2 regions of the Pedococcus sp. P2_E5 genome follow, and region 2 is predicted to be linked to the other one. Evidence: riboswitches for the same ligand, from Rfam matches in the RefSeq annotation. Region 2 holds a riboswitch; the other holds the start of a gene.
What was found. Region 2 has a riboswitch for cobalamin ahead of AC1DVZ_RS03225 (prenyltransferase/squalene oxidase repeat-containing protein). Riboswitches for the same ligand answer to the same signal wherever they lie in the genome.
Positions count from the first base shown of each region.

Region 1: linked by a shared signal. The riboswitch ahead of AC1DVZ_RS10170 (ribonucleoside-diphosphate reductase subunit alpha) and the one ahead of AC1DVZ_RS03225 (prenyltransferase/squalene oxidase repeat-containing protein) in region 2 are both predicted to bind cobalamin.

Region 1 covers NZ_JBFUEP010000025.1:21,901-26,312, reverse strand. The annotation lists gene AC1DVZ_RS10170 (ribonucleoside-diphosphate reductase subunit alpha) at 1-1,900, opposite strand, end outside; cobalamin riboswitch at 2,038-2,279, opposite strand; gene AC1DVZ_RS10165 (DUF4185 domain-containing protein) at 2,347-3,507, shown strand; gene AC1DVZ_RS10160 (ATP-binding cassette domain-containing protein) at 3,590-4,412, shown strand, end outside.
Region 2 covers NZ_JBFUEP010000006.1:32,060-36,471, forward strand. The annotation lists gene ileS (isoleucine--tRNA ligase) at 1-1,446, opposite strand, end outside; cobalamin riboswitch at 1,816-1,942, shown strand; gene AC1DVZ_RS03225 (prenyltransferase/squalene oxidase repeat-containing protein) at 2,046-3,689, shown strand; gene AC1DVZ_RS03230 (hypothetical protein) at 3,689-4,412, shown strand, end outside.

The DNA.
Region 1 (4,412 bases), on a different contig from region 2:
TTGGGGCGATCGCGATGAGCAGCGAGTTGCGAAGCCCGTTCTCCTTGATGGCCTTCCGCGCCGCCTCCCAGCGCTGTGCCTGGGTCGGGGTGACGCCCCAGAGGTCGGGTTGCAGGTCACCCCGCGCTGCGCGCGTCTGCGGGTATGCCGGGTGCGGACCGTGCTCCCCCGCCAGCTCCGTGGACCTCTCCAGGGCCGACAGGTAGACCTCCTCGGCGATGCGGGTGGACAGCTCCTGCGCCTCGGCCCCGTCGAACGGCAGCCGCAGCGCGAACATCACGTCCTGCAGGCCCATGACGCCCAGGCCCACCGGTCGCCACTTCGGGTTGGACGCCGCAGACTGCGCCGACGGGTAGTAGTTGATGTCGATGACGCGGTCGAGGTAGGTCACGGCCGTCCGCACGGTCGCCCGGAGCTTGTCCCAGTCCACGCCGTCACGGCCCGCAGTCAGGTGCTGGGCCAGGTTGACCGACCCCAGGTTGCACACAGCCGTCTCGTCGTTGCTCGAGACCTCGATGATCTCCGTGCACAGGTTGGACAGGTGGACCACCGGCGCACCCGGCGCCTGTTCGTCGTTGGTCTGGTTGCAGGTCCGGTTGCTGGCGTCCTTGAACGTCATCCAGCCGTTGCCGGTCTGGGCCAGGGTCCGCATCATCTTGCCGTAGAGCTCGCGCGCACCGACCTGGCGGACGTAGCGCCCGTCGCGCTCCGCCGCGGCATACACGGCCTCGAAGGCCGGGCCCCACAGGTCGGGGAGCTCCGGCACCTCGTTGGGGTCGATCAGGCTCCACTGCTCGTCGGCCTCGACGCGACGCATGAACTCGTCGGGGATCCAGTTGGCGAGGTTGAGGTTGTGCGCGCGACGCGCGTCCTCCCCCGTGTTGTCGCGCAGCTCGAGGAACTCTTCGATGTCGGGGTGCCACGGCTCGAGGTATACGCACGCCGCCCCCTTGCGGCGGCCGCCCTGGTTGACTGCCGACACGGACGAGTCGAGGGTGCGCAGCCACGGGACGATGCCGTTGGAATGACCGTTGGTGCCACGGATGAGCGCCCCGCGTGACCGCACCCGCGACCACGAGATCCCAATGCCACCAGCGTACTTCGACAGCTTGGCCACCTGGGTGTAGCGGTCGTAGATCGACTCCAGGTCGTCCTGGGGCGAATCCACGAGATAGCACGACGACATCTGGGTGTGCCGCGTGCCGGAGTTGAACAGCGTGGGCGAGCTGGGCAGGTAGGCCAGCGAGGCCATCAGCTGGTAGAACGCGATCGCCTCCTGGGGTGTGTGCGACAGGCCGCAGGCCACCCGGAGCAGGAAGTACTGGGGGGTCTCGATGACCATCCGGGTGTCGGGGTGACGCAGCAGGTAGCGGTCGTAGACGGTGCGCAGCCCGAAGTACTCGAACCGGCGGTCGTTCCTGACGTCGACGGCGTGGTCGAGCTTGCGGGAGTTCGCCTCGACGAAGGCAGCCGTCTCGTCGCCGATCAGCCCTTCGAGGTGCCCCAGTCGCACGGCCTGGCTGAACGACGCGATCTGCTGTCCGCGGACCTCCTTGTCGATGTAGTTCGACAGCAACCGGGCCGCGAGCCGGGAGTACTCCGGCTCCGCAGCCGTCATCTCGGCAGCGGTCTGGATGGACAGCCGGTCGAGCTCGGCGGTCGTGGCTCCGTCGTAGAGACCGCTGATGGTGCGGGTGGCGATCGCCATGGGGTCGACCTCGGCGAGGTCGTCGCACCAGCGCTCGACGGCGCGGACGATCTTCATCACGTCGACGGGTTCGGCGTCCCCGTTACGCTTGCGCACCGCCATGGACGTGCGGCGCGGGGCGGTCGGGGTCTCCACGACCTCACTGGGTTCGACGACTTCACTGTCGACGACTTCGATGCTGGTGTCGGTCACTGCTCTCTCCTCGCGAGCGAATCGGTGCCGCGGACGCGAGGAGGAGACGACGACGCAGCCACGCATCCGGGAAGGCAGTGCGATGTGGTGCTGCGTATGCCGTGTGACCCACCCTCGAGGCCACGACTCACCGCGCACGGTGTGCGCGGTCGCTGGCAGGTCTTCGGACTCGCGGACGTGTCGTGCCGGCGACCGTGATCTGGTTGGTCGCCGACTCGGTTCCTACTGGCCGTCGCTTCCCACCCACGTGTGCGAGCAGTGCTTGATGACGGCGGTCGTTTCCGCTTACCGCTGCGGGGCAGTCCCGGAATCTCACCGGGTTCCCTCTTGCCCCGAAGACCGATTGCGCGGCCTTCGGACCAGCAAGAGACACCATATGCGGGTGGTGGGCGCAAAGTGCGGCACCACATGTTGGGTCCGCGTGTCGTGTCCCTAGGATTGCCTGCATGCGGCGCGCCACCCCCTTAGTCGCGGGCGCAGCGCTCCTCCTCCTTGCCCTGGTGGCGTGTTCCGCGCCCCCACGCACCGGTGAGCCGACCCAGTCGGCCAGCGCCACGGCATACCCCCGGCTCACCCCGGCGTGCCCGACGGCTTCGTCCACGGGCAGACCACCCACGGTGACGGTCGCCCAGCTCAACCGGATCGTCGCGGGCCTGGACCTGCCCCTGTGGCAGGCCGGTGACATCGGTGCCAGCGCCCGACTCCCCGACGACCGGATCGTGTGGGTGTTCGGCGACACGGTGCGCGGTGAGGGGATCTCGCCACGCATCGTGGCGAACTCGATGCTGGTCACGAGCGGGCTGTGCACGTCGCAGGTCGAGACCTCCGCCCGAGGGCCGGTGATCCCCGATCGAGCCGACGGCGTCGTCCACTGGCCCATGTCGGTGGCGTCGGTGTCGAGGCCTGACGGCGACTTCCTCGTCGTGATCACCGCACGCATCCGTCGTGGCGTGGCGGGGAACTTCGACTTCACGTACCTCGGTAGCAGCGCAACGGTCTTCGAGATGCCGCCTGGTGGCGCTCCGCGGCTGCGCCACCAGCTGGACATCACCCCCGACAGCTCCGCGGCGGACCAGGTCAACTGGGGTTCGGCCATGACGGTGAGCGGGGACTGGCTCTACGTCTACGGCACCCGGCTCCCCACTCGCAACTCCTTCGGACGAGCCCTGTATGCCGCCCGCGCGCCAGTGGCGGACGCGCGCGACCGGTCGACGTGGCAGTTCTGGGACGGCGCAACCTGGGTGTCGGAGCAGGCTCGCGCGGCGGTGATCCTGGCTGCCCAAGGTGGTGTCTCCCAGACCCTGTCGGTCGATGCCGTGGACGGCCACTTCGTCATCGTCTCCAAGCGGGACGGCGACCTCGGCAACACGGTCTACGCGTGGTCGTCGAAGTCGCCGGTCGGTCCCTGGACTGCGCAGCGTGGGACGAGGGCCGACTTCCAGGACCCGTCCGGACAGCTCAAGTACGCACCCCTGGCCCACCCGGGGATCGCGCTGGCCGACGGCCGGCTGCTGATCTCGATCTCACGCAACACCACGGACTTCGGCCGGCTCCTGAAGGACCCGACGCTGGGCAGGCCGGTGTTCGCCGAGATCGACCGCCCCTGAGGAGGAATCAGGGTCGCCTCAGGGTGAGCATGGGGTCTGTCCCCGATGTGTCCACGCGGCTGCCGGCGCCACGATTCTCGGCATGATCACTGTCAACTCACTCACCAAGAGCTACGGACGCGGACTGACCGCCGTCAACGACGTCTCGTTCACCGCGGCCACCGGTCGCGTCACCGGATTCCTCGGCCCCAACGGCGCCGGCAAGTCGACCACGATGCGCATCATCGTCGGACTCACCCCGGCAACTTCGGGGACCGCCACGGTCGACGGGCACCGGTTCACCGACCTGCCGAACCCCGGCACGGAGGTCGGTGTCCTGCTGGACGCCTCCGCACAGCACGCCGGACGCACGGGACGCGAGATCCTCACGCTTGCCCAGCGCACGATGGGCCTGCCCCGGACCCGGGTCCAGGAGATGCTCGACCTCGTCAGCCTCACCGCCAACGAGGCCGACCGGCGCGTCCGGGACTACTCCCTGGGGATGCGCCAGCGCCTCGGCATCGGGACCGCCCTCCTGGGAGACCCGCACGTGCTCATCCTCGACGAGCCCGCGAACGGACTCGACCCGGCGGGTATCCGCTGGATGCGCGACCTCCTGCGCGGGTTCGCCGACCAGGGCGGCACCGTCCTGCTCTCCTCCCACCTCCTCCACGAGATCGAGGTCATCGCCGACGACCTCGTCGTCATCGGCAACGGACGCATCGTGGCGCAGGGCACCAAGTCCGACCTGCTCGCTTCGGCCGGCACCGTGGTCCGCGCCCGCAACGCTGCCGCCCTGGCGGCGGCACTGGAGCACGCCGGCCTGACCATCACGGCTCACGCCGACGGCAGCGTGCACACCGACTCCGCACCCGACCAGGTCGGCGAGATCGCGCTCGCCGCACGCCTGGTCCTCACCGAGCTCC
Region 2 (4,412 bases):
CCACGTGATCTGCTCGTTGAGCTCGAGCATCCGGTCCTTGAACTTGGTGACCTCGACGAACCAGCTCGAGACGGCCATGTAGATCAGCGGCTGACGGCAGCGCCAGCAGTGCGGGTAGGAGTGGTCGTAGGTCTCCCGGCGCAGCAGCACGGTGCCCTCGGTGACCGAACCGGTCTCGCCCTCGCCGCGCGTCCGGGCCTTCAGGTGGTCGATGATCATCGCGTTGGCGTCGAAGACCTGGACACCCTCGTAGTCGGTGACGGGGTAGGTGAAGCAGCCGTCGGGACCGACGGGGATGACCGGCTCGATGCCTGCGGCATCGGTGACGATCTTGTCCTCCTCACCGAAGGCGCCCGCGGTGTGGACCAGCCCGGTGCCGTCCTCGGTGGTGACGAACTCCGCCGGGAACACCCGGTGCGCCCGCTCGTGGCCGAGGTAGTAGGAGAAGGGCGGGGTGAAGGACCTGCCCACGAGGTCGCTGCCCTTGAGCCGCTCCACGATCCGCGACTGCGGGTCGACGGGGTCGACGCCGTCGGAGGTGTCGGCGCCGAACAGGTCCTTGGCGTAGGCCGCGAGGCGCGCCTCGCCGATGAGGTAGCGCTCGGTGGTGCCAGTGACGTCGGACTCGACGACGACGTAGTCGATGTCGGGGCCGACCATGATGCCGAGGTTCGCCGGAAGCGTCCACGGAGTCGTCGTCCAGACGAGGGCGAGCTCACCCGTCTCCAGGCGCAGGCCCACGGTGACGGCCGGGTCCTGGCGGTTCTGGTAGACGTCGTCGTCCATGCGCAGCTCGTGGTTGGACAGCGGCGTCTGGTCGTTCCAGCAGTAGGGCAGCACGCGGAAGCCCTCGTAGACGTACCCCTTGTCGTACAACGCCTTGAAGGCCCAGATGACCGACTCCATGTAGTCGGGGTTGAGGGTCTTGTAGTCGTTGTCGAAGTCCACCCAGCGCGCCTGGCGGGTGACGTAGTCGCGCCACTCCCCCGTGTACTTCAGCACCGACTCGCGGCACTTGGCGTTGAACTTCTCCAGCCCCAGCTCGAGGATCTCGTCCTTGGTCTTGATCCCGAGCTGGCTCATCGCCTCGAGCTCGGCGGGCAGCCCGTGGGTGTCCCAGCCGAACCGGCGCTCGACCCTGCGTCCGCGCATCGTCTGGTAGCGCGGGATGAGGTCCTTGACGTAGCCGGTCAGCAGGTGGCCGTAGTGCGGCAGCCCGTTGGCGAACGGCGGCCCGTCGTAGAAGACGAACTCGTTGTCGCCGTTCGTGCCGGCCGACCGGTTCTCCACCGACGCGACGAAGGTGCCGTCCTCGTCCCAGTACCTGAGGATCCGCTCCTCGATCTCGGGGAAGCGGGGGGACGCGGGCACGCCGGAGGCAGCGCCTTGCACGTCGCCCTGGACGTCGCTCGGAACGGTGTCGCTGGAGACCTTCGGATAGGTCATGGTGTCGGCGGTCCTCACATCACTCGTGTTCTCACACGAGGACGACGTCGCCGGGATTCCCGACGGCACCGCGGTACCACCTCGCTTGCCGCACCCGCGCGCCCGAAGGGGCCCACGGCATACAGCCGCTCTTGCTCAAGGTTGTGACGGACCCACCCGTCCGGTTCTAGTGGGACACCGCCCCACGCGTATGCCGTGTGGTGCCGTGACCGTTCTTCCGGAGGCTCCCCGGTGATGGCCGGTTCACTGCCTGTGCACCCGAGTCTAGCGGGCCGTGACGAAGGGCACGTGCGCGCCGCCGGAGAGGGCGGCCGTGCGGTGTAGTCTGAGCCACGTTGCCCCAGGGCAACACCACGACGCGACACCCAGGGGAAGCCGGTCCAACTCCGGCGCTGACCCGCAACCGTAGGCCGCACTGAACCGCGGCGAGCCGGAACACCTGGATCGCGAAGCGGCTCCATTTCCGTCGAGGTACGCGGGGCGGAGCCCGGACACCAGGTCCGAGGCCGCCCCCCGATGTCGCTGTTGCGACGCCGGGGGTCTTTCACGTTCTGGTGCCGGTGCACCCGTCGCGACACCGTTCGCATTGAAGAGGCACCATGCACCGCACCCTCCGCAGCGCCCGCCCGGCCGCTGCCCTCGCCCTGACCCTGGGGGTCGCCCTGGTCCTGCCCGGCGCGGCGTTCGCCGGCACGACCGAGCCCACCCCCGTCACCACGAGCACGACGAGCACCGGGACCACGAGCACCGGCACCGGCACCGCCACGACCGACCCCAGCGGCTCGGCGACGTCGGCCACCATCACGACCCCGCCCCCTGGCGACACCTCGACGACCACGCCCGCCCCGGGCACGGGGACCACCGACCCGACGACCACCTCGTCGACGCCCGCGACGATCCCCTCCACGACCGGGACCGCCCCGAAGGCGAAGCTCACGGACCCGCTCAAGCGGCTTGCGTTCGGCGCCGAGTCCACCCTGCGCGCTGCGGCCGTGCTGCCGGGTGACTCCTCGGACCAGGCCGCCTATGCCGCCGGATTCATCGTGCGCACCCTCGCGACGCGCGGCGACCACTACAACTACCCGGCCTCGACCTTCTTCGACGGCGGCAACACGATCGATGCGATCCTCGGCCTTGACGGCGCCGGGGTCGGCCTCGACCAGGCCGACGCGTCCACCGACTACCTCGCGGCCCACGTCGACGACTACGTGGGCTACCCGGATCCCGCCGGCTCACCCACCGCCGAGACCTACGCCGGACCGTTGGGCAAGCTCGTCATCGGCGTGGTCGCGCAGGGCGGCGATCCCACCGACTTCGGTGGCCAGGACCTCATTGCCCGCCTCCAGGGCCTGATGACGGCCGACGGCCGGTTCTCCGACAAGTCGAACTACGGCGATCCGAGCAACCCGACCGGCGACTACTCGAACACCATCGGCCAGGCACTGGACGTCATCGCCATCGGCCGCGCCACGACCTCGGTGCCGCAGGTGGCCGGCGACTACCTGCTCGACCAGCAGTGCACCGACGGCGGGTTCCGGGGCAACCTCGACGTGGCCGGCGCCGCGTGCACGAGCGACGCCGATGCCACCGCCTTCGCTGCGCAGGCAGTCATCGGTCTGCTGGGCGAGGGCGACCCGGCGGCCGTCGACGCGCTGGAGTGGCTCAAGTCCCACCAGGCCGCGAACGGCGGCTTCCTCAACCAGGACGGCCAGTACAACGCCAACACCGCCGGTGTCGCAGCCCAGGCCTTCGCGGCTGGTCGGTACACGACCGAGCTGGCCCGGGCCCAGGGCTTCCTCGCCAGCCTGCAGTTCGACTGCACCTTCGCCACCGCGCTTCGTGGTGGCATAGCGTTCACCGCGGCGGACTACGCGACGCTGCAGGCAACGCCCGGCAACACGGCGGCGCTCGACCGAGCGCTGCGCGCGACCCCTCAGGCCACCCTCGGGTTGGCTGGCGGCTCCCTGCTCACGGTCACTGCCGAGGGCGCTGCGGCCACCGCGCCGACCCTCAGCTGTCCCAGCACCCCGTCGACCACCACCACGACCACCAGGCCCGCGGCTTCGACGACGACCGCGGCAGCACCCGTCCCGGCCGACCTCGGCGACCCTGGCTCGGCCACCCCGGGCAACCTGGCCTTCACCGGCGCCGACGTGGCCGCGGCGACCCTCCTCGGGGCGCTGCTGCTGCTCGCAGGGGTCGGCGCCATCGTGCTGGCGCGGCGCAAGGGCGTGCACGCCTGATGCGGCTGCTCACGCGCCTCGTCGCCGTCGCCGGACTCGTCGTCGCCGGCGGCCTCGCCCTCCCGGGTGGGGCCGCCCAGGCGGCGGCCTGCTCGGGCACGTCCGGGGTCACGGTCGTCATCGACTACGGCTCCAGCTCCAGCACCCTCTGTGCGGCCGACGCCACGGAGGCGGGGGCTGTCTTGGACTCCGTTGCCGAGGTGGCCTGGGTCCCGATGTATGGGGAGGGCAAGGTGGTCTGCAAGATCAATAACGTCCCCTCCTCCCAGACGTGCCAACGGATGCCTCCCGGGAGCGCCTACTGGGCGTTCTTCCATGCCTCGCGCGGCGGGTCGTGGATCTACAGCAGCACGGGGGTGGCCGACTACAACCCCGCCCCGGGCACCGTCATCGGGTTCGCGTTCGGGTCCGGCGGCGCTCCCAGCAGCCCACCTCCAGCCCCGAGCTCCAGCACGCCGAAGCCGTCGCCGAAGCCGAGCCCGTCGTCCAGCTCGTCGAGCAGGCCACCGGCGCCGACGCCCAAACCGGCAGGCACCACCCCGGCCCGGCCCAGCAGCTCCGGCACCTCCGGGTCGACCCCGGCACCCGGCTCCGGCGCAAGCACCCGGCCGGGCTCACCGGGCAGCGCGACTCCCGGCGCCAAGCCGTCGACCACCACGGCGCCCGGCACCACCACCTCGACGACATCGCCGGGCACCACCTCGGGCTCCACGGGGCGCGGTG